Regions from separate parts of the Streptomyces sp. NPDC048461 genome, predicted to be linked through region 2. Evidence: predicted binding sites of a transcription regulator. Region 2 holds the regulator's gene; the other holds the start of a gene.
What was found. The regulator HspR, encoded in region 2, represses chaperone genes until heat shock. The targets are predictions, from matches to a motif close to TTGAGNNNNNNNNNCTCAA.
Positions count from the first base shown of each region.

Region 1: a site for HspR is predicted at 7,627-7,645, ahead of lon (endopeptidase La). Genes of this name have one in related genera too.

Region 1 is NZ_JBVJGW010000001.1:241,570-257,503, reverse strand. It holds gene ACZ6S8_RS01170 (roadblock/LC7 domain-containing protein) at 1-224, opposite strand, end outside; gene ACZ6S8_RS01165 (sensor histidine kinase) at 221-3,343, opposite strand; gene ACZ6S8_RS01160 (hypothetical protein) at 3,743-4,516, shown strand; gene ACZ6S8_RS01155 (MarR family winged helix-turn-helix transcriptional regulator) at 4,619-5,059, opposite strand; gene lon (endopeptidase La) at 5,193-7,604, opposite strand; gene ACZ6S8_RS01145 (nuclear transport factor 2 family protein) at 7,822-8,250, opposite strand; gene ACZ6S8_RS01140 (PadR family transcriptional regulator) at 8,337-8,906, shown strand; gene ACZ6S8_RS01135 (SGNH/GDSL hydrolase family protein) at 8,893-9,711, shown strand; gene ACZ6S8_RS01130 (DUF4097 family beta strand repeat-containing protein) at 9,788-10,543, opposite strand; gene ACZ6S8_RS01125 (glycosyltransferase family 39 protein) at 10,657-12,180, opposite strand; gene ACZ6S8_RS01120 (hypothetical protein) at 12,218-12,802, shown strand; gene ACZ6S8_RS01115 (response regulator transcription factor) at 13,024-13,764, shown strand; gene ACZ6S8_RS01110 (HAMP domain-containing sensor histidine kinase) at 13,830-14,882, shown strand; gene ACZ6S8_RS01105 (multifunctional oxoglutarate decarboxylase/oxoglutarate dehydrogenase thiamine pyrophosphate-binding subunit/dihydrolipoyllysine-residue succinyltransferase subunit) at 15,142-15,934, shown strand, end outside.
Region 2 is NZ_JBVJGW010000009.1:267,400-281,575, reverse strand. It holds gene dcd (dCTP deaminase) at 383-970, shown strand; gene ACZ6S8_RS18500 (phosphoribosyltransferase) at 967-1,464, shown strand; gene ACZ6S8_RS18495 (Yip1 family protein) at 1,568-2,476, opposite strand; gene ACZ6S8_RS18490 (heterodisulfide reductase-related iron-sulfur binding cluster) at 2,732-5,404, opposite strand; gene ACZ6S8_RS18485 (sugar transferase) at 5,515-6,045, opposite strand; gene dnaK (molecular chaperone DnaK) at 6,508-8,355, shown strand; gene grpE (nucleotide exchange factor GrpE) at 8,355-9,038, shown strand; gene dnaJ (molecular chaperone DnaJ) at 9,078-10,274, shown strand; gene ACZ6S8_RS18465 (heat shock protein transcriptional repressor HspR) at 10,276-10,728, shown strand; gene ACZ6S8_RS18460 (helix-turn-helix transcriptional regulator) at 10,818-11,810, opposite strand; gene ACZ6S8_RS18455 (5'-nucleotidase) at 11,955-12,263, shown strand; gene ACZ6S8_RS18450 ((2Fe-2S)-binding protein) at 12,260-12,574, shown strand; gene ACZ6S8_RS18445 (pyridoxamine 5'-phosphate oxidase family protein) at 12,708-13,121, opposite strand; gene clpB (ATP-dependent chaperone ClpB) at 13,269-14,176, shown strand, end outside.

The DNA of each region.
Region 1 (15,934 bases), on a different contig from region 2:
CCCAGGCCGGAGACGATGGTGGCCAGGTCGGCCGAGGCCCCGCGCGGGCCCCTCGGCCTGCCCTGCGGGGACTCCGCTCCTGGTTCGGAGGAGAGCAGCAGGAGCCCGTCCGAGGAGACGACGGCGACGGAGTTGACGCCGGGCACCTCCTCCACCAGGTCGGTCAGCAGCCACTGCAGGTTGCGGGCCTGGGTGCTCAGTCCGTACGTACTGGGCGCGGTCATGTGCGTGCCTCCTGTGCGGTGTCCCCCTGGTCGGTCTGACCCTGCCCCCGGTCCTGCGTGTGGTCCTGGTCGCCCGCGAGTTCGGCCGCGACGACGCGGCGTCCGTCCTGGGCCCCCTGGTAGAAGCCGCCGAGCCGGCGGCGCAGCTCGTCGGCGTCGACCCGGCGCGGCGGCTCGGGCCGCGGCTCCTCGGTACGGGCGCCGGCCACCGCGCGCGGGGTCCGCTTCGGCAGGCCCTTGTCGGTGACGGCCTCGGCGGGGTCGGCCGGGTGGCTGCCCTGGCGCGGCAGCCAGTTGCCCTCGGCGGCGGCGTGGGTGTGCGGGTCGGCCTCCGGCGCGGGGGCGGACTCCGCGGCCGGCTCCGGCAGGGGGGCGGACAGGGGCTCCGGCGCGGGCGCGGGCGCGGGCTCGGGTGCCGGGTCCGGCACGGCGTCCGGGGCGCGCTCCGGGGCGGTGGGCTCCGCGTCGGGGACCAGCCGGGCGAGGAGCTGCTCCGCGGGCTCGGGGCCGGCCGGAACGGTGAACACCTGGTCGGCCGGGGGCACCTGCTCCGCGGCGCCGTCGGTGTCCGGGACCACCCGGGCGGGCGGCTCTTCGGCGGGCGCGGTGTACGGGGCGCCTTCGGCGTCCGCGGCCGGGCTCGGCGCCGGAACGGTGGAGGTCCCGTCGGTGTCCTGTGCCGGGTCGGTACCCGGCGCCTCCGCGGCGGCGGGCATGGCGGACAGCGGCAGCACGGCCGCGGTGGCCTCGGGCCGGGCGGCGGCCGGGAACGGCCCGTCCTCCGGCTCCGCACCGGACCCGCCCGCGTCCGGCTCGGTGTACGGCTCGGCGGCCGGGGCCGCGGTGGCGTCCGCGTACGCGGCCTCGTGGTCCGCGTGGTCCGCGTGGTCCGCGTACGCGGCGCGGTCGGCCTCGTCGACGGCCCAGCCGGGCGCGGCGGGCGCCGCGGGTTCCGCGGGTTCCGCCGAAACAGCCGCCTGGGCCTCCTCGGCGGGGGCTTCGCCGCGCCGGCGGGTCGGCAGGGTGTTCTCGTTCGCCTCCGCGACCGCACCCGGCAGGTGCAGCGCTGACGATCCCGGCGTGCCCAGCGCGTGGACCGCCGACGTGGGCGGGGTCGCGGGCAGCAGCGCGGCCGGTACGACCACCAGGGCCTCGGTGCCGCCGTGGCGGGGGGCCCGCAGTTCGGCGGTGACCCCGTGCCGCGCGGCGAGCCGCCCGGCCACGTACAGGCCGAGGCCGAGGCCGTGTTCCGCCTCCGGCTCCTCGTCGTACGCCTCGGGGGTGGACAGCCGGGAGTTCAGCGCCTCCAGCCGGTCCTCGGTGATCCCGATGCCCTCGTCGACGACGGACAGCACGGCGTCACCGGATTCCAGCAGCCACCCGGACACCTTCACCTTGGCGTCCGGCGGCGAGAACGTGGTGGCGTTCTCCAGGAGTTCGGCGACCACGTGCGAGATGTCGTCGGCAGCGTGCCCGGCGACCTGGGTGAAGGAGGGCAGCGCCGCGAGGTCGACGCGCTCGTAGCGCTCGATCTCGCTGACGGCGGCCCGCATCACGTCGACCAGCGGCACCGGTGCCGCCTGGCCGTGTCCGTGTTCCTGGCCGGCGAGCACCAGCAGGTTCTCGTTGTGGCGGCGCATCACGGTCGCCAGGTGGTCGAGCTTGAACAGCGTCGCCAGCCGGTCCGGGTCCTGCTCCTTGGACTCCAGCTCCTCGATGACCGCGAGCTGGCGTTCCACCAGGCCGAGGGTGCGCAGCGACAGGGAGACCGAGGTCGTCGACATGACGCGGCGGTGTTCCTCCAGGCCCGCCCGGAGCTTCGTCAGCTCCTCCTCCAGCACCTCGCGGCCGCCGGTCAGCGCCTCGTTGCGGCCGATCAGGCGGCGGCGGTCGGCGTCGAGCCCGGCGATCCGCGTGTGCAGGGAGACCGTCTGGTCCCGTACGGCGTTGAGGTGGCGGACGACCTCGGCGAACTCGTCGTTCCGGCCGGTGAACCGGACCGGCTCCACCGAGCCCTCGGGCGTCGCCAGCCGTTCCGCGCCGCGGCGCAGGACGGACAGCGGCCGGGTCAGCGAGCGCGCGATGGCGGTGGAGAAGCCGACGGTGAAGAGGAACAGCACGCCCAGCAGGGCGACCACGGTTTCCAGCCGGGTGACGTCGTCGTCGCGCAGGGAGGCGAGCGCGGTGGCCCGCTGGCCCGCGAGCGTCGACTCCACGGACCGCATGCGGTCGAGGCGGGAGGTGAGCGCGGCGCCGACGGCGGCGCCGTCGGTCCTGCGGTCGGCCGGCGTCAGGGTGGGCCGGTCGGTGAGGCGCTTGAGGTAGTCGTCGGCCGTCTTGACCTCGGGCCCGGTGACGGTGGCGGCCAGCGTCTGGCGCACGTCGGGGCGGGCGGCCCGGGCGAAGTCCTCCAGGGCCGCCTGTTCCCGTACCCGGGCCCGCTGCGCGGCGGTGGTGAGCTCGTCCACGACCGCGGCGTTGGCCGACTGCTCGCCCTTCGGGACGGCCAGTGCGGCCAGCAGCAGTCCGCGGGTGGCGGAGGCCTGCTCCACGGCCTGGCCGAGGGGGGCCATGGGCCGGGTGGTGGCGAGGGCGCCGACGGCGCGCGGCGGGGTGAGTTCGGTGAGCCGGTCGCCGGGGGCGAGGAGTTCGGCGATGAGGCCGGCGTACGCCTGGTGGGCGGCGAGGGCGCTGCCCTTGCCGTCGACGGCCTCGGTACGGACGGCCCGGAGCCGGCCCAGCGCGCGGGCGGTCTGCTCGTCGGCGTCGGCCTGGACCTCGGTGATCTGCCGGTCGGTCCGGGCGGCGCGTTCGTCCACGGGCCCCTTGGCGGAGCCGGGGCGGCCCTTGGCGGCGTACTCGACGACCGCGTCGCGCTCGTCGCCGAGGAGGTGCGCGAGGGTGAGGCTCTGCCGGGTCTGCTCCGCGAGGACGACCAGGTTCTGGGAGTCGTTGAGTTCTCTCGTGGCGGAGACGACGGCTGGCGCGCCGGCCACGAGGACGGTGAGGCCGGCGACGGCTACGCCTACGACCAGCCTGCGGCGCACGCGGACGCGGCGTCCTGCGGGTGCCGGGCCGTCGATGGCGGTGCCGTTCTTCCGAGACCGCTTCTTCTGCACCGGTGCTCGCAATCCTGTACGTGTGCTCTTGCTCGTCTACTCGTGTGGCCGAGGTAACGGCCGGTCAACAAGTAAACGCCCCCTGCCTCCTCGTACCGCCACAGACCTTTGCAGTGTGTTGGGGAGAGAGCCGCCCATCGCTCACCCGGCCACTCGAACGAGTGAACATCACGGATGAGTTGGCGACCAACTCGGGCACCCGGTGTCAGAGCGCGTCCGTGGACAGGCGGTTGAAAGATCGACGGGGGCTTTGGCAGTATGCCCGCCCACAGCTCGGCCGCCGCCGCCCTCCCGGGCCGGGCGGGCCCGCCGCGGCACCCGGCGGGACGGCCGGACGGGCCCGGGAATCGGTCCGGACCTGCCCGCGCTCCCCGGGTCGCCCAGGGGCAGTATGTCCGTATGCGCATCGACCTCGCCTCGGCCCCCGGCGACCCGGAACGCCCCAATGAGGACTGGCTGTCGGCCGCGATCCCCGCCGCGGGCGGGGGCGTACTGGTGGCCCTGGACGGGGTCACCCCGCCGCGGGACGGGGACGGATGCGTGCACGGGGTGCCGTGGTTCGCGGCGCGGCTCGGCGGCCGGTTGACCGAACTGTCCGGATCGCGGCCGGACCTGCCGCTGGACCGGATCCTGGCGGAGGCCGTCCGCGCCACGGCAGGGGCCCACGGCGACGCCTGTGACCTTTCTCACGTACGGACGCCGCAGGCGACGGTGGTCGTCGTCCGGTGGGACGCGGCGTACGTGGAGCACCTGGTGCTCTCGGACTCCGTCCTGCTCCTCCAGGCGCCCGACGGCGCGGTGACGGCGGTGCTCGACGACCGGCTGGACCGGGTGCCCCGGGAGGTGCTCCGGTCGGTGGCCGCGACGGACGCGCTGCGGAACGCGGAGGGCGGTTTCTTCACGGCGGCCGCGGACCCGGCGGTGGCGGCCCGCGCGGTGACGGGGCGCACCCCGCGCGGCGAGGTCCGGGCGGTGGCCGCGCTGACGGACGGGGCGAGCCGGTGGACGGACACGTTCGGGGAGGGCGACTGGGCGCAGTGCCTGGCGGTCCTGCGGAAGGAGGGCGCGCAGGGCCTGATCGCCCGGGTCCGCGCCGTCGAGTCCGACCCGGCGCGTCCGCGGGCCCGCCACAAGCGCCACGACGACGCGTCGGCGGCGTACGCGGAGCTGTAGCCGAGCGGGGGCACGGCGGGCGCGCCCGAGGGGCGGGCGGTCCCGGACCGGGCGGGCGCGGACCGGGCGGGCGCGGACCGGGCGGGCGCGGACCGGCTGTTGCTATTCGGCTCCGGCGTTCAGCTGGTTCAGCAGGCGGGCCAGTTCCGCGACCTCGCCGCGGTCCCAGTCGGCGAGCTTGCGCATGTACTGCTCGCGCCGCGCGTCCCGCACCCGCAGGAAGCGTTCGCGGCCCTCGTCCGTGAGGCCGACCAGGAAGGCCCGTCCGTCGGCCGGGTCCGGCTCGCGGGCCACCAGGCCCAGCACCTCCAGGGCCCGCAGCTGGCGGCTCATGGTGGCCTTGCCGACGCCGAAGTACGCGGCGAGCTCGGTGGCCCGCTGGCGGCCGGCGGCTTCCAGGCGGGTGAGGAGCCCGTACGCGGCGGGTTCCAGTTCGGGGTGGAGCTCGCGGGCCATCTCCCCGGAGGAGGCCCGGGCCCGCCGGAGGAAGACGGACAGCTCCCGCTCCAGGGCAAGGAACTCCTGGTCTTCGCTCCCGTGCACGTACCGCTCCTTCGGTGGTGGGGTGGGCGCCCAGTATTTCGCAGCGGACACACCGGCGGCCCGGGGCCCCGCCGCAGCGGGACTCCGGGCCGTCCGGACGGCGGCCGGGCCGCCCCCGGTCAGGCGGCCGCGGTCAGGCGGCCGCGGTCACGGGCGCCGTGGGCGCCGCCGTCTCCGCCCCCACCAGGGCGATCTCCAGGACCTGCCGTACGTCGGTCACCGGGTGCACCTCCAGCCCCTCCAGCACCTCCGCCGGGACGTCGTCCAGGTCCGCCTCGTTCCGCTTCGGGATGATCACCGTGGTCAGCCCGGCCCGGTGCGCGGCCAGCAGCTTCTGCTTGACCCCGCCGATCGGCAGCACCCGGCCGGTCAGCGAGACCTCGCCGGTCATCGCCACGTCCGTGCGGACCTGCCGTCCGGACAGGAGCGAGGCGAGCGCCGCCGTCATGGTGATGCCCGCGCTCGGCCCGTCCTTGGGCACCGCGCCCGCCGGGAAGTGGATGTGCACGCCCCGGTCCTTCAGGTCGGCCACGGGCAGTTCCAGTTCCGCGCCGTGCGAGCGCAGGAAGCTCAGCGCGATCTGCGCCGACTCCTTCATGACGTCGCCGAGCTGGCCGGTGAGCGTGAGCCCGGCGGCGCCCGTCTCCGGGTCGGCGAGCGAGGCCTCGACGAACAGCACGTCCCCGCCGGCGCCGGTGACCGCCAGGCCGGTGGCCACGCCGGGAACGGCGGTGCGCCGCTCGGCCGGGTCCTGGGCGGACTCCGGAACGTGGTGCGGGCGCCCGATCAGCCCGCGCAGATCGCCGGCGCCGATGCGCAGCGGCAGTTCGCGCTCCCCCAGCTCGTGCTGGGAGGCCACCTTGCGCAGCAGCCGGGCGAGGGACCGCTCCAGGGTGCGCACGCCCGCCTCGCGGGTGTACTCCCCGGCGAGGCTGCGCAGCGCGTCCTCCTCCAGGACCACCTCGTCGGCGGCGAGCCCGGCCCGCTCCAGCTGGCGCGGCAGGAGGTGGTCGCGGGCGATGACGACCTTCTCGTCCTCGGTGTACCCGTCGAGCCGTACGAGCTCCATCCGGTCGGCCAGGGCCTCCGGGATGGACTCCAGGACGTTGGCGGTGGCGAGGAAGACCACGTCGCTGAGGTCGAGCTCGACCTCCAGGTAGTGGTCGCGGAACGTGTGGTTCTGGGCGGGGTCCAGGACCTCCAGCAGGGCGGCCGCGGGGTCGCCGCGGAAGTCGGAGCCGACCTTGTCGATCTCGTCGAGGAGGACCACCGGGTTCATCGAGCCGGCCTCCTTGACGGCCCGTACGATCCGGCCCGGCAGGGCGCCGACGTAGGTCCGGCGGTGTCCGCGCACCTCGGCCTCGTCCCGTACGCCGCCCAGCGCGACCCGGACGAACTTGCGGCCCATGGCGTGCGCGACCGACTCTCCGAGGGAGGTCTTGCCGACGCCGGGCGGGCCGACCAGTGCGAGCACCGCGCCGCCGCGCCGGCCGCCGATGACGCCCATGCCGCGCTCGCCGCGCCGCTTGCGGACGGCCAGGTACTCGGTGATGCGGTCCTTCACGTCGCCCAGCCCGGCATGCTCGGCGTCGAGCACGGCGCGGGCGCCCCGGATGTCGTACCGGTCCTCGGTCCGCTCGTTCCAGGGCAGTTCGAGGACGGTGTCCAGCCAGGTGCGGATCCAGGAGCCCTCGGGGCTCTGGTCACTGGACCGCTCCAGCTTCTCGACCTCCTTGAGCGCGGCCTCGCGGACCTTCTCCGGGAGGTCGGCTGCCTCGACGCGGGCGCGGTAGTCGTCGGACTCCTCGCCGGACTCCTCGCCGTTGATCTCCCGCAGCTCCTTGCGGACGGCCTCCAGCTGGCGGCGGAGCAGGAACTCGCGCTGCTGCTTGTCGACGCCGTCCTGAACGTCCTTGGCGATGGATTCGGCGACGTCCTGCTCGGCGAGGTGGTCGCTGAGCGCCTTGACGGCGGTCCGGAGGCGGGCGACGGGATCGGCCGTCTCCAGCAGCTCCACCTTCTGGGCCAGCGTCAGGAAGGGCGAGTAGCCGGAGTTGTCGGCGAGGGCGGAGACGCCCTCGATCTGCTGGACCCGGTCCACGACCTGCCAGGCCCCGCGCTTCCTGAGCCAGCTGGTGGCGAGGGCCTTGTACTCCTTGACGAGCTCGGCCACGGCGCCGGGCAGCGGCTCGGCCACGTCCTCGTCGGCGCTCTCGCCCTCGACCCAGAGCGCGGCGCCGGGCCCGGTGGTGCCGGCCCCGATGCGGACGCGCCCGCGGCCGCGGATGAGGGCCCCGGGGTCGCCGTCGGAGAGCCGTCCCACCTGCTCGACGGTCCCGAGCACCCCGGTCGCGGCGTACGTCCCGTCGACCCGCGGCACGAGCAGCACCCGGGGCTTCCCGCCGCCCGCGGCGGCCTGGGCCGCTTCCACGGCTCCCCGCACCTCGGCGTCGGACAGGTCCAGCGGCACGACCATCCCCGGCAGCACGACCTCGTCGTCGAGCGGCAGCACGGGCAGGATGAGCGTTTCGGACGTCGAAGCCATGATCTTCCCTCCGGCAGTGAAGTTGAGCTATGCCGACTCAATGCACGTGAGCCCCTCAATGTTCCCCCCACCCCGTTCGCCCCGGGCGAACGCGCCGTGACCTCGGGTGACGGGCGGTGCCGGGACGGCCGGGCGGGGGCGGACGGAGGGAGGGAGGACGGACGGAGGGGGGAGGGGAGCGCCCCCGCCGGGCGGGAAGGGCGGGGGCGCTCCGGGGTCAGGAGGCGGGGCGGGGGGCCGGACCGTCGGCCTGGAGGCCGCGGAGGACGGCCGCGCCGAGGGTCTGGACGGCCGACAGGGGCCGGACCATCACCGTCATCTCCTTGATCAGGCCCGCCCCGTCGAGCTGGAACAGGTCGATGCCGTGGATCTCCTTGCCCTCGACCGTGGCCCGGAAGATCAGGATCTGCGACGGCGCCTCCTTGCCGTCCGCGCTCGTCTCGGCCGCGCCGTCGAGGCTGCCGACGTAGCGGAAGTCCTCGAAGGTGCGCAGCAGCACGCCGAGGAGGCCGAGCACCGCGGGCCGGCCCTCGAAGGGGGTGAACTTCACCGGGCTGTACAGGCGGACGTCCTCGGTGAACAGCTCCGTCAGTGCGGCGAGGTCGCGCGTCTCGACGGCTGCGCGGAAGCGTGCGGCGGTTTCCATGGACCCTCCAGATACTCAAAAGCATGACTAGTCTTGTTCATGAGTAGGATGCGGGTCCGGACGAGAGAGCGGAAGGGGGCGCCGCGGTGGCTTTGAGACATGCCGTGCTGGCGGCTCTGCTGGGCGGGGACTTCAGCGGGTACGAGCTGGCCAAGGAGTTCGGCCTGGGCGTCGCGAACTTCTGGCACGCCCAGCCCCAGCAGCTGTACGCCGAGCTGGCCAAGCTGGAGGCCGAGGGGATGGTCGTCGGCCGGCAGGTGGTCCAGGAGTCCCGGCCCAACAAGCGGCTGTTCCGCGTCACCGACCCGGGCATCGCCGAGCTGGAGCGGTTCGCGGCGGTTCCCTCGAAGCCCTCCTTCATCCGGGACGACCTGCTGGTCAAGGTCCAGGCCGTCGACCGCCTCGGCACGGGGCCGGTGATCGAGCAGCTGGACGCGCGTGCGGCCGCCGCCGAGGCGAAGATCGAGCTGCTCTCCAAGCTGCTCGTCCGCCTGCGCGGCGACGCGGACGAGGAGGAGTTCCTGCGCCACGGCCGGCCGATCGGCCCGTACCTCACCTGCCGGCGCGGCCTGGCCTTCGAGGAGGAGCACCGGGACTGGTGCCGGAGCACCGCCGCGGTCCTGCGGGAGAGGCAGGCGCCCCGTGGCGAGCACTGAGTACCCCGGGTACGCGCGCTACGTGGCCCTGGGCGACAGCCAGACCGAGGGCGTCGGCGACGGCGACGACGCCGCCGGACTGCGCGGCTGGGCCGACCGGCTCGCGGAGCACCTCGCCGCCGTCGGCCCCGGACTGCAGTACGCGAACCTCGCCGTGCGCGGCCGCCTCGCCCGGCAGGTCCGCGGCGAACAGCTGGGGCCCGCCCTGGCCCTGCGGCCCGATCTGGCCACCGTCGTCGCCGGGTTCAACGACCTGCTCCGGCCCCGGTTCGACCCGGCGGAGGTGGCCGGGGAGCTGGAGGCGGTGTTCGCCGCGCTCACCGCTTCCGGGGCCCGCGTGGCCACGCTCGCCTTCCCCGACATCGGCCGGATCGCCCCCATGGCCCGCCCCCTCGCGCCCCGCGTGGCCGACCTGAACGCCCGCGTCCGCGCCGCGGCGGCCCGGCACGGGGTGACGGTCGTCGAGACCGGCGGGCACACCGTCAGCACCGACCCGCGGCTGTGGACGGCCGACCGGCTGCACGCCGGCCCCCTGGGCCACGAGCGGATCGCCGCGGCCGCCGCGCACGCGCTGGGCGTACCGGGCAGCAGCGACGCCTGGACGCACCCGCTGCCGGTCCGGCCGCTCCCCGGTGCGCCGGCGGCCGTGGCGGCCGAACTGCGCTGGGCGGCCGGGTTCCTGGGCCCCTGGGCCGTCCGCCGGCTGCGCGGCCGCTCCAGCGGCGACGGCCGGTCGGCGAAGCGGCCGCTGCTCCTGCCCGTGGTCCCGCCGGGGATCCGGCACGACCCGGAGGGGACCCCCTGAGGACCGTCCCGCGATCCCCGGCGGGCGCGCGGGACGAACGGCGCGTACGGGATGTGCGGGGCGTACGGGGCGCCCCTCAGCCGAGCGCCCCCACGCGGACGTCGCCCGAGGTGGTCTTCGCCGTGAGGCGGGAGGCCGCCGCCGGGTCGGTGGGGACGGTGACGTCGCGGTCGCCCGAGGTGGTGGACACGGCGACCCGGTAGGGGCCGGAGGGCACCTTCAGGGTGACGTCGCCCGAGGTGCTCTCGGCGCTGACCGAGGCGGGGGCGCGGGTGAAGTCCAGGCGGGCGTCCCCCGAGTGCGAGCGGACGTCGGCGCTCGGCCCGGCCAGCCCGGTGGCGGTGATCGTGCCCGAGGACGTACGGACCTTCAGCGGGCCCGTGATCGCGTCGGCCCGCACGTCGCCCGAGGCCGACTCGACGTCGGCGGTGGCCACGCCCGTCACCGTGACGCGGCCGCTGCCGGCCTCGATCGTGACCCCGGCCGAGGCCGGCACTTCCAGGCGGTAGTCGACGGAGCAGTCGCGCGAGCAGCCGGAGGTGAACGTCAGGACGCCGCCGGTCACCTGCTGGCCGACCTCCGGAGCGGTGGCCCCGCGGTAGTGGACGGTGCGCCGCACGGCGACCCCCGGGCCCGTCCCGGTGGTGACCTCGACCGAGCCGGACCGGACCCCCGTCAGCCGGACCGCCGTGACGGCCTCGGTGACGGTGGCGTCGGCGGCGACCGACGTGCGGACCGCCTCTCCGAAGGTGCATCCGGCGAGCAGGAGCGCCGCGCCGAGGACGGCGACTGCGGCGGGGGCGGGGCGAACTGACGCGGCGTGAAGGGTCATGTCCCCATCGTCGGCGCCGCGGCGCCCCGGGCCGATGGTGCCGGTACCCGGACCCCGGGTGGGGTTAACCCCCGCCCGCGCCGCCCCCCGCCCGCGCCGCCCGCCCCGCGCCGTCAGGGCGCGCAGGTGCCCGGGGCCGCGTACACCGCGACGCGGGCGCCCCGCACCGCGGTGACCGAGCACAGGTCGAACCAGGCGGCCAGCGTCTGCCGCTTCACCGCCTCCCGCGGGTACGGGTCCAGCGGCTCGTCGGCCGGGTCCAGCAGCGCGATCACCCGGGGCGACGCGATGAGCGCCGCGCGCAGCTCCGCCGAGGGCAGTTCGGTGCCCTGGAGGCTGCGCGAGGCCGCCGGGGAGCGGTCCAGGGCCACGTCGCGCAGCGCGGCGTACGTCCGCGGCGAGGAGAGCAGCCACTCGCGCCGCCGCGACGGGAGGAACACCACCGCGTCGCCCGGCCGGGCCGCCTCGCGGACGGCGGCGGCCACGGCGAGGGCGTCGTCCTTGCGGCTCTCGGGGGTCCGCAGCCACACCGACCAGAGCGCGCACGGCACCAGGAGCGCGGCGAGCAGGGCCACCACCGGGCGGGGCCACCCCCGCCGGGCCGTCCACCGGCCCCGCAGGACCCCCGTCCGGGCCGCCCCCGTCCGGGCCGCCCCCGGCCGGACGTCCGACAGCCGGACCTCCGCCAGCCGGGCCCCGGCCAGCAGGGCGAGTCCGGCCAGGGAGTAGAGCACGTACCGGTCCACGTACCAGGGGTCCACCAGCGACACCGCCATCAGCACCCCGGGCGGCAGCAGCGCCAGCGGCACGGCCACCCGTACGAGGTCCCGCTCCGCGGCGCCCCGGGCCGGGCCGTCCCTTTCGGATCTTGCCGACAAGATCCGAAAGGGACGACCCAGCAGCAGCACCGCGACCGCGAGCACCCCGTACGCCGTCCAGTCCTGCCAGGCCGGCCGCCCCAGCCAGCCGAGCTGCTGCCCGGCCTGCCGCGCGCTGACCAGGGCCAGCGGCAGCAGCAGGACCGCGACGGCCCCGGCCGCGAGCCGCCAGCCGCGCGAGCGCCAGGCGGTGACGGCGTGGGCGGGCAGGGCCAGGACGGCGAACTCGTGCAGCCAGCAGCCCAGCAGCAGCACCGCCGCGTAGGCCGTCCACCGCTCGCGCAGCATCAGGTACGTCGCCCACACCACGGCGGCGGCGACCAGGGCGTACGAGCGCCCCTCCTGCGCGTACATCTGCACCGGCGGGAGCACGGCGTACCCGACCCCGGCGATCAGCGCGGCCCGCTCCCCCGCGAGCCGGCGGGCGATCGCGGCCACCCCGGCGGCCGCGAGGGCGGTGGCGGCGACGGAGGGCAGCCGCAGGGCCCACAGGCCGCCGTCCCAGACCTGGAAGACCCCGTGAAGGATCAGGTAGTACAGCCCGTGCACGGCGTCCACCTGACCCAGCAGCTCCCAGAGCCCGCCCAGCGGCCGGTGGGCCACCTGCCAGGTGACGGACTCGTCGCGCCACAGGCTGCCGCCGCGCTCCAGGCCCCAGAGGCCGAGGAGCAGGGCGGTCAGCGCGGGCACGACGCGCCAGGGCGCGATGCGGCGGATGGCGGCCTCCGGGAGCTGTCGGATCGGGTGCGGGGACTCCATACTCGGGGTTCGGCCCGAGTACCCGCGGAGGTGGGGCGTGCGAGCACGACGAACGGTGCCGGTGACGGCCGCCGCACTGCTGGGCGCGGCGCTCCTGGCCGGGTGCGGCCCCTCCGCCCCGGCGGCGCCCGACTCCCCCTCCGGCGGGCCCGGTTCCCCGGCCGCCACCGCTTCCGCCTCCCCCGTCCCGGCCACCGGCGCGCCCCCGGGGGCCACGCCGGATCCGGCCGCGAGCCCGAGTCCCGCGCCGGTCCCCGGCCGCAGCGTCCCCGCCGGGGAGACCCTCGTACGGGCCACGCGGTCCGGCGGTTTCGCCGGCCGGACCCACACGCTGATCGTCAAGGGCGACGGGTCCTGGACCCGGCTGGACGGCGCGGCCGACCCCGACGGCTCCGGCCGGCTGGCACCGGACCGGCTCGCCGCCCTGTCCGCCGCGCTGCGGGAGGCGGATTTCGCGCGGCTGCCGCGGTTCTCGAAGAACGCGACCACGGTCTACGACGGGTTCACCCACGCCGTCGTGCACGACGGCCACGAGGTGGCCGCCGAGCAGGGGGCCGAGCCCCCGGCCCTCGCCAAAGTGCTGGACGCGCTGCCCCCGTTCACCGCGGAGGAGGCGCCATAGGGCGTTCCCCCGGTTCTCCCCGGGAGCCCCGGCGGCCCCCCGCCGGAGCGGAACGCGACCGTCCGCGGGCCGGTCTGGCGGGGGCCTCCCCACCCGGCACATTCCCTCTCCGACCAGCGCTTTCCGTACAAATGCCCTGTCCGAACCCCGCATAGCCGCAGGCCGGTGGCTCCTCTACGCTGCACCCCACCACGCAGATCTTCACGGGGCGGGACCGGGACATGGAACAGACGCACACCAGCCACAACGGCGCATCGGCGACACCCGGCGCCCAGCGCCGCGTACTCGTCGTCGAGGACGACCGCACCATCGCGGAGGCCATCGCGGCCCGGCTGCGGGCCGAGGGCTTCCAGGTGCAGACGGCCGCGGACGGTCCGGCCGCCGTGGCCGCGGCCGAGAGCTGGCTGCCCGAGCTGCTGGTGCTGGACATCATGCTGCCCGGATTCGACGGGCTGGAGGTCTGCCGCCGGGTCCAGGCCCAGCGGCCGGTGCCGGTGCTGATGCTCACCGCCCGGGACGACGAGACCGACCTGCTGGTCGGGCTCGGGGTCGGTGCGGACGACTACATGACCAAGCCGTTCTCGATGCGCGAGCTCGCCGCGCGCGTCCACGTCCTGCTGCGCCGCGTGGAACGCGCCACGCTCGCCGCGCACGCCCCGCGCGGGGCCACCCTGCGCCTGGGCGACCTGGAGATCGACCACGCGCAGCGCCGGGTCCGGGTGCAGGCCGAGGACGTCCACCTGACGCCGACCGAGTTCGACCTGCTGGTGTGCCTGGCCGGGACCCCGCGCGCGGTGCTCTCGCGGGAGCAGCTGCTGGCGGAGGTCTGGGACTGGGCCGACGCGTCCGGGACCCGTACGGTCGACAGCCACATCAAGGCCCTGCGCCGCAAGATCGGCGCGGAGCGCATCCGTACGGTCCACGGCGTCGGGTACGCCCTGGAGACCCCGGCGCAGGCGTGAGCGCCCCGCCCACGAGGCCGCGGCAGCGACCGCGGCCCCGGCCGAAGCCGCGGCCCGCCGGGGGGCTGCGGCCCTTCTCGCCCTTCTCGATCAAGACCAAGCTGGGCACCCTCGTGGTGGTCTCGGTCTTCATCACCACGGGCCTGCTGATGGTCGCGCTGCGCACCGACACCGAACTGCGGTTCATCACGGTCTTCTCGGTGATCGCCTCGATGCTGATCACCCAGTTCGTCGCGCACAGCCTGACGGCGCCGCTCGACGACATGACGACGGTGGCCCGGGCGATCTCCCGCGGCGACTACACGCGCCGGGTGCGCGAGGCGGGCCGCCGCGACGAGCTGGGCGACCTGGCCTCCACGATCAACCTGATGGCCGACGACCTGGAGGCCGTGGACCGCCACCGCAAGGAGCTCGTCGCCAACGTCTCCCACGAGCTGCGCACGCCCATCGCGGCGCTGCGGGCGGTGCTGGAGAACGTGGTGGACGGGGTGTCGGCCGCCGACCCCGAGACCATGCGGACCGCGCTGAAGCAGACCGAGCGCCTGGGCCGGCTGGTGGAGACCCTGCTGGACCTCTCCCGGGTGGACAACGGGGTGGTCCCGCTGCGGGCCCGGCGCTTCGAGGTGTGGCCGTACCTCTCGGGGGTGCTGAAGGAGTCCGGGCTGGCGGCGGCCGGCCGGCCGGGGCTGTCCTCCGGCTCCGGCGGGCACACCCGCAACGACGTGCACCTGCACCTGGACGTCTTCCCGTCCGAGCTGGCGGCGTACGCGGACGCCGAGCGGCTGCACCAGGTGGTGGCGAACCTGATCGACAACGCGGTCAAGCACAGCCCCGCCCACGGCCGGGTCACCGTCCGCGCCCGGGCCGGTGACGCGCCCGGGAGCCTGGCCCTGGAGGTGCGGGACGAGGGCCCGGGCATCCCGGAGGCGGAGCGCCACCGGGTCTTCGAGCGGTTCAACCGGGGCAGCGCCCGGGGCGGCGACGGCGGGACCGGACTGGGGCTGGCGATCGCCCGGTGGGCCGTGGAGCTGCACGGCGGGCGCATCGGAGTGGCCGAATCGTCACGGGGGTGCCGCATCCTCGTCACGCTTCCGGGCAGCTCGCAAGCGCCGTGTTGACGTAGGGTTCGAGTGGGAAGGACATGATCTCGGCCACATCCAGCCGGGGTCCGTCAGGGGTGCGAAGCCATGGGGGCCGCAACCTGGGTGCCCCCTACCCGAACCACGCTTGTTTCCCGCCATTCAGGGCGGCGAAACCCGCCGTTCGATGTGACCTACGTGACGGATGTCCCGCCCGGTCTGCATGTCGCCCCCCAGGAGGCGTAGCCTTTATTCCCGCTGTCCATACCTTGTGAAGCGGAAGAGGGCGGTTGCCGCCGTGTCGCCACAGTCCCCCAGTAACTCGAGCACCACGACCGAAGCAGCAGAGGGCGGGAAGACCCCTGCCACGAGCTTCGGAGCCAATGAGTGGCTCGTCGACGAGATCTATCAGCAGTACCTCCAGGACCCGAACTCGGTCGACCGGGCCTGGTGGGACTTCTTCGCGGACTACAAGCCCGGGGGCGCCGTCGCGCCCGTGAAGGCCGAAGAGCCGAAGACTTCCCCGACGACGGACGGCGCCTCCGCACAGGCCGCCCCCGCCGTCGCCGCGGCCCCGCAGACCGCCGACGCCGCCACGGGGGCGGCGCCCGCCGCCGCCGCGCCGACCTCAGCCTCCGCGCCCGCGGCCGTGCCGGCCCCTGCCCCTGCTCCTGCCACCCCCTCTGGTGCCCCTGCTGTGACTGTCACCTCCCAGGCCCCGGCCGCCGCACCGGCCGCGCCCTCCTCCCCGGCACCGGCTCCGGCCGCGCCCGCCCCCTCCGCCGCAGCCCCCAAGGCCGCGCCCGCCACCGAGGCCCCCGCGGGCCCCGAGCTGGTGACGCTCCGCGGCCCGTCCGCTGCCGTCGTCAAGAACATGAACGCCTCGCTGGAGGTGCCGACGGCCACGTCCGTCCGCGCCGTCCCGGTGAAGCTGCTCTTCGACAACCGCATCGTCATCAACAACCACCTGAAGCGCGCCCGGGGCGGGAAGATCTCCTTCACCCACCTCATCGGCTACGCGATGGTGCAGGCCATCAAGGCCATGCCGACGATGAACTACTCCTTCACGGAGAAGGACGGCAAGCCGACCC
Region 2 (14,176 bases):
ACGGGGGCGTGTGGGGGCGGGAGTTGGGGCGTACCGTGTGGGGGCGGAGCGGCGGCTGGAGCAGGTCGCGAACATCCCCTAATGTGGCGATTCGTCGCAGTACGCAGTACAGCTCGTTGGGGAAAGGGACTCGATGGAGCACACCGTCGTCCGTTGTGCCGAAGGGCACGTTTTCAGTACCGCCTCGTTTCCGCTGCAGCACCTCGGTGCCGGCCGGATCGGGCCGGGGCGGCTGCTGCGGTGTCCGCGGTGTGCGCGGCTGAGGCAGTCCGTGCCCGTGGGCGGGGGCGCCGGCAAGCGGTAGCCGTGGGGGACGTACGGCCGGGCGCGCGGGTACCGCTCCGATTGGGGGAGGTCCGCGCGCTCTGCGTATCCTCGGGACGTGCTTCTCTCTGACAAAGACATCCGGGCCGAGATCGACAGCGGACGGGTCCGCATCGACCCGTTCGACGAGTCGATGGTGCAGCCCTCCAGCATCGATGTACGTCTCGACCGGTTCTTCCGGGTCTTCGAGAACCACCGTTACGCCCACATCGACCCCGCCGTCGAGCAGTCCGACCTGACCCGGCTGGTCGAGCCCGAGGGCGACGAGGCGTTCATCCTGCATCCGGGCGAGTTCGTCCTCGCCTCGACGTACGAGGTCATCTCGCTGCCCGACGACATCGCCTCCCGTCTGGAGGGGAAGTCCAGCCTGGGCCGCCTCGGCCTGGTGACGCACTCGACCGCGGGGTTCATCGACCCCGGCTTCTCGGGTCACGTGACCCTGGAGCTGTCGAACCTCGCGACCCTGCCGATCAAGCTCTGGCCGGGCATGAAGATCGGGCAGCTGTGCCTGTTCCAGCTCAGCTCGTCCGCGGAGTTCCCCTACGGCAGCGACCGGTACGGGTCCAGATACCAGGGGCAGCGCGGGCCCACCGCCTCGCGCTCCTTCCAGAACTTCCACCGCACCCAGGTGAGGCACGACGCATGAGCGAAGTACGCGAGAACCTCAACTACGAGGGGTTCGGCCGCGCCGTCCGCGAGCTGGCGCAGACCATCGCCGACGACGGCTACGAGCCCGACATCATCCTGAGCATCGCGCGCGGCGGGGTGTTCGTCGCCGGCGGGCTGGCGTACGCGCTCGACTGCAAGAACATCCACCTCGTGAACGTGGAGTTCTACACCGGCGTCGGGACCACGCTGGAGATGCCGGTCATGCTGGCGCCCGTGCCCGAGGCGATCGACTTCACGAACAAGAAGGTCCTGATCGCCGACGACGTCGCCGACACCGGGAAGACGCTCAAGCTGGTGCACGACTTCTGCCTGGGGCACGTCGCCGAAGTGCGCTCCGCGGTCGTCTACGAGAAGTCCCACTCGCTCGTGAAGTGCGAGTACGTGTGGAAGAAGACCGACGAGTGGATCAACTTCCCCTGGTCGGTCGAGCCGCCCGTGGTCAAGCGCGAGGGCCAGGTCCTCGACGCCTGATCCGGACCGGAAACGGCTTCGTACGGACGAAGGGCCCGCCGCGCAGGTGACTGCGCGGCGGGCCCTTCGGCTTGTTCGGCGGGGTGGTCGGCCCGGTCGGCCGTTACAGCGTGCCGAGCTTGATGATCGACAGCAGTGCGATGAGCTGGATCGCGGACGCGCCCAGCGCCTTCGGCCACGGCAGGTCGTGGGACTTGCTGATCAGCGAGGTGAACAGGGCGCCGGCCGCGACCCAGGTGGCCCAGCCGAGGACCTGCACGACCATGTTGTCGCCACCGAGGAACACGGCGAACAGCAGGCGCGGCGCGTCCGTGATGGACATCACCAGCATCGACAGGCCCACGGTGGGCTGCCAGGAGCCGTCCCCGCCCATCTGGCGGGCCAGGGTGTGCGTCACCGCGCCCAGGATCAGCCCGCAGATCACGAAGGCGGCGCCGGTGCTGAGGACGATCGGGATGGCCGAGCCGAGGGGCGCCTTGATGGCGTCCTCACGGGCGTTGTCGAAGCCGAACACCGCGAGCATCCCGTAGAGGAAGGTCACGGTCAGCGCGGGGCCCCAGACGGCGAAGTCGCGCATCTGGAGGAACGTCTGCCCCGGGCGGGTCGCGATGCCGCGGAGCAGTTCCTTCCACGGCAGCCGCGGGCCGGACGGCACCGCGGCCGAGCCGGCCTGGTAGGTCGCGCCCTGGCCGTACGGGTCCTCGCCGATGGAGAACGCACGGGTGTGCCCCGGGTTGTCGTTCCCGTACGCCGGCCCGGGCGCGGGGACGCCGGGCGAGCCGGGAGCTCCGTGGCCGTACGGGGGGCGCCCCTGCGGGTGCTGACCGTACGGGTCGAAGTACTCGGGCTCGCCCTGGTCCCCCGGGGCCTGTGAGGGCCACTGCTGCTGCGGGGGGTAGGGCTGCTGGCCGTACGGCGGCGGCGGTTGCTGCTGACCGTACGGCTGCTGCTGCGGGGGTTGTTGCGGGGTGCGGTTGTTGTCCCTGCCGCGTCCGATCCTGAATCCAGCCACGTGATCGAACGTACCTGGTCCCGCGGGTTCCGGTGGACGGGCGGCCGGAACACGCGGCCTTTGCGGCTGACCTGTGACATCCCCTAGGGGATCCCCGGGGGGTTGTCCCCACCCCCGCGCGATGTCCGGTGTGGGGCGAAATCGCCGTGGGGCCGTGCCGGTCGTACGGCTGCACCGGCCGTGCCGCGGAATGCGCGACGGCCGGCCCCCCCCCGGGTGGGGGGACCGGCCGTCGCGGTGGGCGGCTGCGGGCGGTTACTTGCCGCTCTCCGCCGTCTGGGGCTTGCCTTCGGCCTCGGGCTCGGCGCCGGGCTCCTCGGCCTTGGCCTCGGCCTCGGGCTTCGGCGCGGCCTTGGCCTCGGGCTCAGGCTTCGGCGCGGCCTCGGCGGCGGACGCCGCTTCGGCCTTCGGCTCGGCCTTCGGCTCGGCCTCGGCGGGCGCCGGGGCGGGAGCCGGGGTGGGCTCCGCCTTCGGCTCCGCCTCGGTGGCGACCGGCTCGGCCTTGGCCACCGGCTCGGCCTTGGCCGCCGGGGCCGGCTCCGCAGCGGGCTCCGCCGCTGCCTTCGGCTCCGCCTTGACGGCGACCGTCGTCACAGCGGCCGCGGCCGCAGGCGCCTCCGCCTTCGCGGCAGGCTCCGGCTTCGTGGCGGGCTCCGCCTTCGCGGCCGCCACCGGCTCCGGCTCGGGCTCGACCACAGGATCGGGCTCGGGCTCGGGCTCCGGGGTCCTCACCGACTCCAGCAGCAGCTGCGCCACGTCCACGACCTGCACGGACTCCTTGGCCTGGCCGTCGTTCTTCTTGCCGTTGACCGAGTCCGTCAGCATCACCAGGCAGAACGGGCACGCGGTCGAGACGATGTCCGGGTTGAGGGACAGGGCCTCGTCGACGCGCTCGTTGTTGATGCGCTTGCCGATCCGCTCCTCCATCCACATCCGCGCGCCACCGGCGCCGCAGCAGAAGCCCCGCTCCTTGTGGCGGTGCATCTCCTGCTGGCGCAGGCCCGGAACGGACGACATGATCTCGCGCGGCGGCGTGTAGATCTTGTTGTGCCGGCCCAGGTAGCACGGGTCGTGGTACGTGATCAGACCCTCGACCGGCGTCACCGGCGTCAGCCGGCCCTCGTCGATCAGGTGCTGGAGCAGCTGCGTGTGGTGGATGACCTCGTACTCGCCGCCCAGCTGCGGGTACTCGTTCGCGATGGTGTTGAAGCAGTGCGGGCAGGTCGAGACGATCCGCTTCGCCGACTTCGGCTTCTTCGTCGACGGGTCCTCGTCGTCCTCGCCGAAGGCCATGTTCAGCATGGCCACGTTCTCCTGGCCCAGCTGCTGGAACAGCGGCTCGTTGCCCAGGCGGCGCGGCGAGTCACCCGTGCACTTCTCGTCGCCGCCCATGATCGCGAACTTGACGCCCGCGATGTTCAGCAGCTCCGCGAAGGCCTTCGTCGTCTTCTTGGCCCGGTCCTCCAGCGCGCCCGCGCAGCCGACCCAGTACAGGTAGTCGAACTCCGAGAGGTCCTCCGCGTCCTTCCCGATGATCGGGACCTCGAAGTCGACCTCCTTCGTCCACTCGACGCGCTGCTTCTTGGCCAGGCCCCAGGGGTTGCCCTTCTTCTCCAGGTTCTTGAGCATCGTGCCCGCCTCCGACGGGAACGCGCTCTCGATCATCACCTGGTAGCGCCGCATGTCGACGATGTGGTCGATGTGCTCGATGTCGACCGGGCACTGCTCCACGCACGCGCCGCAGGTCGTGCAGGACCACAGCACGTCCGGGTCGATGACGCCGTTCTCCTCGGCCGTCCCGATCAGCGGGCGCTCGGCCTCGGCGAGGGCGGCCGCGGGGACGTCCTTCAGCTGCTCCGCCGTGGCCTTCTCGTTGCCCTCCATGTCCTTGCCGCCGCCCGCGAGCAGGTACGGGGCCTTGGCGTGCGCGTGGTCGCGCAGCGACATGATCAGGAGCTTCGGGGACAGCGGCTTGCCGGTGTTCCAGGCGGGGCACTGCGACTGGCAGCGGCCGCACTCGGTGCAGGTGGAGAAGTCGAGGATGCCCTTCCAGGAGAACTGCTCGACCTGGGAGACGCCGAACACGTCGTCCTCGCCCGGGTCCTCGAAGTCGATCTCCTTGCCGCCGCTCGTCATCGGCTTGAGCTCGCCGAGCGCGACCGCGCCGTCGGCGTTCCGCTTGAACCAGATGTTCGGGAAGCCGAGGAAGCGGTGCCAGGCGACACCCATGTTGGTGTTGAGCGAGACGACGATCATCCAGACCAGCGACGTGCCGATCTTGATCATCGCGGTGAAGTAGATGGCGTTCTGCAGGGTGCCGAGCGAGAGCCCCTTGAAGGCCAGCACCAGCGGGTACGACACGAAGTACGCCGGGTCGTACGAGTCCACGTGGTGGATCGCGCCCTCGAGGCCGCGCAGGGCCAGGATCGCGAGGCCGATCGTCAGGATGATGTACTCGACGAAGTACGCCTGCCAGGCCTTCGAGCCGGTGAAGCGGGACTTGCGGCCGGCGCGCGACGGCAGGTTCAGCAGCCGGATCGCGATGAGCACGACGATGCCGACGACCGTCATCAGGCCGATGAACTCGATGTACATCTCGAACGGCAGGAAGCCGCCGATGACCGGCAGCGTCCAGTCGGCCTGGAAGAGCTGGCCGTACGCCTGCGCCAGCGTGGGCGGCAGGGTCAGGAAGCCGATCGCGACGAACCAGTGCGCGAAGCCGACGATGCCCCAGCGGTTCATCCGGCTGTGGCCGAGGAACTCCCGGGCCAGGGTGAGCGTTCGTGCCTTCGGGTCGTCCGTACGGCTGCCCGCCGGTACGGGCTGGCCGATCTTCACGAACCGGTAGATCTGCGCCACGGCTCGTGCGAGCAGCGCGACGCCGACCACGGTCAGGACCAGCGACACGATGATCGCGGCGAGTTGCATGGAAGGGCTCCTCGGGCGGGGACTACTAAGCGGTAACTTATTGAGTCAAGGCTTGAGGTTACCCATTCCCCGCGCCGCAATGTAGGCGAGCGTGCGGTGATCTGTGTCGCTCAGGCATACCTCTGTCGGTAGGCCGCGCGAGGGGTCTGAGCGAGGATCGCGAGATCCATCCCCAGCCAATGGCTCTCCACATAGTGCCGGTCGAGCAGGGCCATCTCCTCCCAGGGCAGGTCGGAGCGCGCGCTCACCTGCCACAATCCGGTCATTCCGGGGCGTACGAGAAGCCGTTCGGGCTGATCCGTACGGGGTTCCGGGCGCGGGCCGACGAGCGACATCTCGCCGCGGAACACGTTGAGCAGCTGCGGGAGCCCGTCGAGGGCGCACCGCTCCACCGCGGCTCCGGCCCGCCCCGCGCCGGCCGTGCGCAGCCGGTACGTCAGGAACGGGCGGCCGGCGAGCCCCGCCGCGGGCTCCCGTACGAGGACCCGCCGGCCGTGCGCGGTCGCGAGCACGGCGGCGGCCAGGGCGAGCGGCACCGCGCACAGGGGCAGCAGGATCGCGGCCCCGATGAGGTCGAGCACCCGTTTCGCCGGCGGCCGGGCCGGCCGCGGGAGGGGGAGGGCGGCGAGCGTCAGAGGCATGCGGGAACGGTCCCGCACGGCGGCGGCGTGCCCGGCGCGCCGCGCGGCGGGCGGGGGCCGGACGGGTGCCCGGGCTGGGCCGTTCGGGTGGGACGCCGTCCCGGGCGGCCCCCCGCGGGCCCCGGCGGCGCAGGCTTCGGCAGGCGCGGGGAGCGCTCGCACCGTGCGGGGCGTGCGGGGCGTTCGCGGCGTACGGAGCGTACGGAGCGTACGGGGCGTACGGGGCGTTCCGGGCGTACATGTGGGCAGGCGCCGGGAGTCGCTGCCGCGCGTCCGCGCCGTGCGTCCTTCGGCAGGTGCCGGGCGTTCCGTGTCACGCGGCCCCGGTGGCGCCCGGTCCGGCGGTAGTTGCGCGTAAGGAAGGCCTAAAGGTTGAGTCGCCTCGACTCAGCTCTGTTGACGCACGCGCGACGATCATGCATGGTTGAGTCTGTTCCACTCAAGTCAGCTGGAGGAATCGAAATGGCACGTGCGGTCGGCATCGACCTGGGCACCACTAACTCCGTCGTCAGCGTTCTGGAAGGCGGCGAGCCCACCGTCATCACCAACGCCGAGGGCGCCAGGACCACGCCGTCCGTCGTCGCTTTCGCCAAGAACGGCGAGGTGCTCGTCGGCGAGGTCGCGAAGCGCCAGGCGGTCACGAACGTGGACCGGACCATCCGCTCCGTCAAGCGCCACATGGGCACTGACTGGAAGATCAACCTGGATGGCAAGGACTTCAACCCGCAGCAGATGAGCGCCTTCATCCTGCAGAAGCTGAAGCGGGACGCCGAGGCCTACCTGGGCGAGAAGGTCACGGACGCGGTCATCACCGTCCCGGCCTACTTCAACGACTCCGAGCGTCAGGCGACGAAGGAAGCCGGCGAGATCGCGGGCCTGAACGTCCTGCGCATCGTCAACGAGCCGACGGCCGCCGCCCTGGCCTACGGCCTCGACAAGGACGACCAGACCATCCTGGTCTTCGACCTCGGTGGCGGCACCTTCGACGTGTCGCTCCTCGAGATCGGCGACGGCGTCGTCGAGGTCAAGGCGACCAACGGCGACAACCACCTCGGTGGCGACGACTGGGACCAGCGCGTCGTCGACTACCTCGTGAAGCAGTTCCAGAACGGCCACGGCGTCGACCTGTCCAAGGACAAGATGGCGCTCCAGCGCCTGCGCGAGGCCGCCGAGAAGGCGAAGATCGAGCTGTCCTCCTCCACGGAGACCTCGATCAACCTGCCCTACATCACGGCCTCCGCCGAGGGCCCGCTGCACCTGGACGAGAAGCTCACGCGCGCCCAGTTCCAGCAGCTCACCTCGGACCTCCTGGACCGCTGCAAGACCCCGTTCCACAACGTCATCAAGGACGCCGGCATCCAGCTGTCCGAGATCGACCACGTGGTCCTGGTCGGCGGCTCCACCCGCATGCCGGCCGTCGCCGAGCTCGTCAAGGAGCTCACCGGCGGTCAGGACGCCAACAAGGGCGTCAACCCGGACGAGGTCGTCGCCATCGGCGCGACCCTCCAGGCGGGCGTGCTCAAGGGTGAGGTCAAGGACGTCCTGCTCCTCGACGTGACCCCGCTGTCCCTCGGTATCGAAACCAAGGGCGGCATCATGACCAAGCTCATCGAGCGCAACACCACGATCCCGACCAAGCGGTCCGAGATCTTCACGACGGCCGAGGACAACCAGCCGTCCGTGCAGATCCAGGTCTACCAGGGCGAGCGCGAGATCGCGGCGTACAACAAGAAGCTCGGCATGTTCGAGCTGACCGGCCTGCCGCCGGCCCCGCGTGGCGTCCCGCAGATCGAGGTCTCCTTCGACATCGACGCGAACGGCATCATGCACGTCACGGCCAAGGACCTCGGCACGGGCAAGGAGCAGAAGATGACCGTCACCGGCGGCTCTTCGCTCGGCAAGGACGAGGTCGACCGCATGCGCCAGGAGGCGGAGCAGTACGCGGACGAGGACCTGCGCCGCAAGGAGGCCGCCGAGTCCCGCAACCAGGGCGAGCAGCTCGTCTACCAGACGGAGAAGTTCGTCAAGGACAACGAGGACAAGGTCCCGGCCGACGTCAAGACCGAGGTCGAGACGGCCGTCTCCGAGCTCAAGGAGACCCTCAAGGGCGAGGACACGGCCGAGATCCGCACCGCGACGGAGAAGCTCGCCGCGGTCAGCCAGAAGCTGGGCCAGGCGATCTACGCCGACGCGCAGGGCGCCCAGGGCGCGGCCGGCGCCGCCGGTGACGCGGGCCAGGCCAAGGCCGACGACGACGTCGTCGACGCCGAGATCGTCGACGACGAGAAGCCGAAGGGTGGTGCTGCCTGATGTCGGAGGAGACCCCGGGGTTCGACGAGAAGCCCGAAGTCCCCGTCGACGGCACGCCCGACGAGCCGGAGGCCGCCGACTCCGCCAAGGAGGAGGAGGCGGCCCCGGCTCCGGCCGGGGACGACGCACAGGCCGCCGGCCAGGAAACCGCGCTGCTGGCGCAGCTGGACCAGGCCCGTACGGCGCTCTCCGAGCGCACCGCGGACCTCCAGCGGCTCCAGGCCGAGTACCAGAACTACCGTCGCCGGGTGGACCGGGACCGGATCACCGTCAAGGAGGTCGCGGTCGCGTCCCTCCTGAGCGAACTGCTCCCGACCCTGGACGACGTCGGCCGGGCGCGGGAGCATGGCGAGCTGGTCGGCGGCTTCAAGTCGGTGGCCGAATCGCTGGAGACCGTCGCCGCCAAGATGGGCCTCCAGCAGTTCGGCAAGGAGGGCGAGCCCTTCGACCCGACGATCCACGAGGCCCTGATGCACTCGTACGCGCCGGACGTCACCGAGACGACCTGCGTGGCGATCCTGCAGCCGGGCTACCGGATCGGCGAGCGTACGATCCGTCCCGCACGGGTCGCGGTGGCCGAGCCCCAGCCGGGCGCGACCCCGAAGTCCGCGGGCTCCGACTCCGCGGACGCGGAGGGCGAAGCGCCGTCGGACAAGGACGCGGATGCCCCCGACAAGGGCTGATGCACCACACGTAGAGGCACGAGAGGAGGGACACCGGGGATGAACACGAAGGACTTCGTCGAGAAGGACTACTACAAGGTCCTCGGTGTCCCGAAGGACGCCACCGAGGCCGAGATCAAGAAGGCGTACCGGAAGCTCGCCCGCGAGTTCCACCCGGACGCCAACAAGGGCGACGCCTCGGCCGAGGAGCGCTTCAAGGAGATCTCCGAGGCGAACGACATCCTCGGCGACCCGAAGAAGCGCAAGGAGTACGACGAGGCCCGTTCCCTGTTCGGCAACGGGGGCTTCCGTCCCGGTCCGGGCGGGGGCGGCGGCTCGTTCAACTTCGACCTCGGCGACCTCTTCGGCGGTCAGCAGCCGCAGCAGGGCGGCCCGGGCGGCGGCTTCGGCGGCGGTCTGGGCGACGTGTTCGGCGGCCTGTTCAACCGCGGCGGAGCCGGCGCCGGCGCCGGTACGGGCACCCGTACCCAGCCGCGCCGGGGCCAGGACATCGAGTCGGAGGTCACCCTCTCCTTCACGGAGGCGGTGGACGGGGCCACGGTCCCGCTCCGGATGTCCTCGCAGGCCCCCTGCAAGGCCTGTTCGGGCACCGGCGACAAGAACGGCACCCCCAGGGTGTGCCCGACCTGCGTCGGCACCGGCCAGGTCTCGCGGGGCAGCGGCGGCGGTTTCTCCCTGACCGACCCCTGCGCGGACTGCAAGGGCCGCGGCCTGATCGCGGAACACGCCTGCGACATCTGCAAGGGCAGCGGGCGCGCCCGCAGCTCCCGCACCATGCAGGTGCGGATCCCGGCGGGCGTCTCCGACGGCCAGCGGATCCGGCTGCGGGGCAAGGGCGCGCCGGGCGAGCGCGGCGGTCCCGGCGGCGACCTCTACGTCGTCGTGCACGTCGACGCGCACCCGGTGTTCGGCCGCAAGGACGACAACCTGACGGTGACCGTCCCGGTGACCTTCGCCGAGGCGGCCCTGGGCGCCGACATCAAGGTCCCGACCCTGAACGGCCCCTCGGTGACGCTGAAGCTGCCGCCGGGCACGCCGGGCGGCCGCACCATGCGGGCGCGCGGCAAGGGGGCGGTCCGCAAGGACGGCACCCGCGGCGACCTGCTGGTGACGGTCGAGGTGGCCGTCCCCGCGGAGCTGTCGGACGAGGCGCGCGAGGCGCTGGAGAAGTACCGCGAGGCGACCGGGTCGGAGGACCCGCGCTCCGCGCTGTTCGAGTCCGCGAAGGGAGCATGACATGGACGGCCGCCGCAGGAATCCCTATCAACTGACCGACGAGACCCCGGTCTACGTGATCTCGGTGGCCGCCCAGCTCTCGGGTCTGCATCCGCAGACCCTGCGGCAGTACGACCGGCTCGGCCTGGTCTCCCCGGACCGCACGGCGGGCCGCGGCCGGCGCTATTCGGCCCGGGACATCGAACTGCTCCGCACGGTGCAGGCGCTGTCCCAGGACGAGGGCATCAACCTGGCCGGCATCAAGCGGATCATCGAGCTGGAGAACCAGGTCACCGCGCTCCAGCAGCGCGTGGCCGAGCTCGCCGCCGCGGTGGACGGCGCGGCGGCCGCGCTGCAGGCCCGCGAGGCCCAGGTGCACGCCTCGTACCGGCGCGACCTGGTCCCGTACCAGGCTCCGCAGCCGGGCAGCGCCCTGGTGGTGTGGCGTCCGACGCCGAAGCGTCCGCTGGACTGACGCACGCCGTACGCGAAGGCCCCGACCGGAACGTTCCGGTCGGGGCCTTCGCGCGTGCGGGAAGGGCCGCGGCGGCCCTTCCCGGCCCGTCACAGCGGGGGCCGGCCGGCGGGGCCCGAGACGCGGCCGAGGATGCCCGACTGGGCGATCAGGTAGCCCAGCTGCGCGCGGCTGCCGCTGCCCAGGGCGGTGGCCAGTTTGGCGATGTGCGCGCGGCAGGTGCGGACGTTCATGCCGAGGCGGCGGGCGATGGCCTCGTCCACGTGCCCCTCGACGAGGAGCTGGGCGATGGAGCGCTGCACGCCGGAGATCCCCGAGGGCGTCGGGTCGTACGGGATCTGCTCGTTGAGGGGGGTGGCCCGCCGCCACAGCTGTTCGAAGACGCGGACCAGGTAGCGCACGAGGGCCGGGTGGCGTAGCTCCAGGGCGATCTGCTGGTCGTCGCTGGCCGGTATGAAAGCGACCGATTCGTCGCAGATGATCAACCGCTCGACCAGCTCTTCGAGTGTCCGGATCTCGACCTTGCCGCTGGCCATCCGGTCGACGTAGGCCATGGTGCCCCGGCTGTGCCGGACGGTGTGCTGGTACAGGGTGCGCATGCTCACGCCGCGCCGGATCAGCGGCTGGTCGCGCTCGATCGCCTGGTTGAGTATGTTCTCGGAACGCCCGCCGCCCGGCTGGATGGTGAGCATCTCCGCCTGGCACTCGGCGGTGGCGACGTTGAGCGCCGCGTTGATCCTGTTGAATCCCTCCAGCACGGTGATCGCGTGCGTCGGCGCCGGCGTGAGCGCGCTGATGGCCATGAATGGCTCAAACGCTTCGGCGAGCTCGATGGAGGAGCGCCTGCGGTGCAGGATCTCCCGTTCCAGCGGGTGGAGACGTTGCGCCAATGCGACCGAGGGTGGAACCGGGCGGAGCCAGTTGTCGTCGTCCGGGTCAGGGTGCAGCAGCGCGAATTCCAGCAGGCAGGGCACCTGCTCGACCTCCTCGCGGGCGATCCGGCCGGAGCTGAGCGCGCTCGCGTACAGCTCCGCCCCCACGTCGCACAGGTCCGTCACCGCATGGGGATGTGTCTGGTTCATGCGCATAATCGGCAAATCTCCCACCCCCAGGGTCCTGCATGTACAGGAACATGATGCATCGCCACGGTGGCAATGGCGTGGCTCGATCAGTCATCGTCTGAGATGCGGGGGAGAGGAATCCATCAAGTGAGGACAACGTCGACCATGTACAAGAAATTGCTTCGCTCGGTGGCTGCCATTGCTCTCTCTACGGCTGCTGCTGTCGGTGGAATCTCGCTCGCGGACAGCGGCTGGGGCAGCGCGCCCGCCGACAGCGGCTGGGGGGCCGGTGTCACCAGTGATGACAGCGGCTGGGGAACACCCGGCAAGAGCGACAGCGGCTGGGGAAGCGTCCGGGCCGACAGCGGTTGGGGACCGTCGTCGCCCAAGGACGACAGCGGCTGGGGCATCGCGCCGACCGGCGCGCAGTCCGACAGCGGCTGGGGTGTGGGTGGGAAGACGTCGGACGCATGACCCCCGACGACCGCGGGTTCCGCCGCGAAATGGCCTCTGCCTACCGTTCCGGATGGCAGTTCATCGACCTTGCCACCGCGATCCCGTACTCCGGGGACTCGCTGATGGTCACCCTGTTCGGACAGCCGATCGTCGTCGTGCGCGAGGAGGACGAGGACGTACGTGCCTACCGTTGCCTGCGCCGCCCGAGGGGCGCGCCGCAGCCGGTCCGCTGCGAGGTGCGCTACGGAATGGTCTTCGTCAATCTTGATCAGCGCGATCACCAGCTCTTCGAACCCGACATCACCACTGCCACCCCCCGCAGTGCCTGAAGCGATTCCCCCGTCGTTGCAGATCGCTCAGGCGCTACCCCCACACAACGGCGCCATCGTGGACCTGACCACGATGGCGCCGTTGTGATGTCCGCGTCCAGTGCCCGACCGGACAAGTTGAAAGTTGTGCGGCTCAGGCCCGCCCCATGGCCCGGTCCAGGGCGATCTCGATGACCACGCGGTCCGGATTGGGCGAGGGGACCCGCCCGTAGCGCACCGCGTAGCGCGCCACCGCGTCGGCGACCGACTCCTCGTCCGTACGGACCAGCGCGCGTCCTTCCAGGGTCGCCCAGCGGCGCCCCTCCATCTGGCAGACCGCCACCCTCGTCCCGCCCGGCTCCGCGGCGGTGGCCACCAGGATGTTGCGAACCTTCCTGCTGTGCCGGTTGCTGATCACCCGGGCCAGGCCGGCCTCCGGGTCGTACGTCACGCCCACCGGCACCACGTGGGGGGATCCGTCGGGGCGGTGGGTGGTGAGCGTGCAGACGTGCCGTTCCCGCCAGAAGGCGAGGTACTCGGGCGTCGGGTTGAGTACGTCGTGGGACATGGGCCGAAGGGTACGTCCCCGCGGGCCGGGGCCGTGGAGTGCCCGAACGAGTACCGTTCTCCACCTTGAGTGGAATAGACTCAACTTTGCATACGCTGACTCTGTCAGAGTGAGTGGGTTACCCCTTGGGGGAGAGGAGAGGACGCAGTGGAAGCCGAGCTGACCAACAAGAGCCGTGACGCGCTGAACGCGGCCACCGGCCGGGCCGTCAAGGACGGCCACGCCGACCTGACCCCCGCGCACCTGCTGCTGGCCCTGCTCGCCGGCGAGGACAACGAGAACGTCGTCGACCTGCTCGTGGCCACCGACGCCGACCTGGTGGCCGTACGGACCGCGGCCGAACGGCTGCTCGCCGCCCTGCCCAGCGTCACCGGCTCCACGGTCGCGCCGCCGCAGCCCACCCGCGAGCTGCTCGCCGTACTGGCGGAGGCCGACGCGCAGGCCGGCAAGCTCGGCGACGAGTACCTCTCCACCGAACACCTCCTCATCGGCACGGCCGCCAAGGGCGGCGCCGCCGGTGAGGCACTTTCCAGCCAGGGCGCGAGCGCGAAGAAGCTGCTGGCCGCCTTCCAGAACGCACGAGGAGGACGGCGGGTGACCACCCCCGATCCCGAGGGCCAGTACAAGGCCCTGGAGAAGTTCGGCACCGACTTCACGGCGGCCGCCCGCGAGGGCAAGCTCGACCCGGTCATCGGCCGGGACCAGGAGATCCGGCGCGTCGTCCAGGTGCTCTCGCGCCGTACGAAGAACAACCCGGTGCTCATCGGCGAGCCCGGCGTCGGCAAGACGGCCGTCGTCGAAGGACTGGCCCAGCGCATCGTCAAGGGCGACGTCCCCGAGTCGCTGAAGAACAAGCGGCTGGTCTCCCTGGACCTCGGCGCGATGGTCGCGGGCGCCAAGTACCGCGGCGAGTTCGAGGAGCGGCTCAAGACCGTCCTCGCCGAGATCAAGTCGAGCGACGGCCAGATCATCACCTTCATCGACGAGCTGCACACCGTCGTCGGCGCGGGCGCCGGCGGGGACTCCGCCATGGACGCGGGCAACATGCTCAAGCC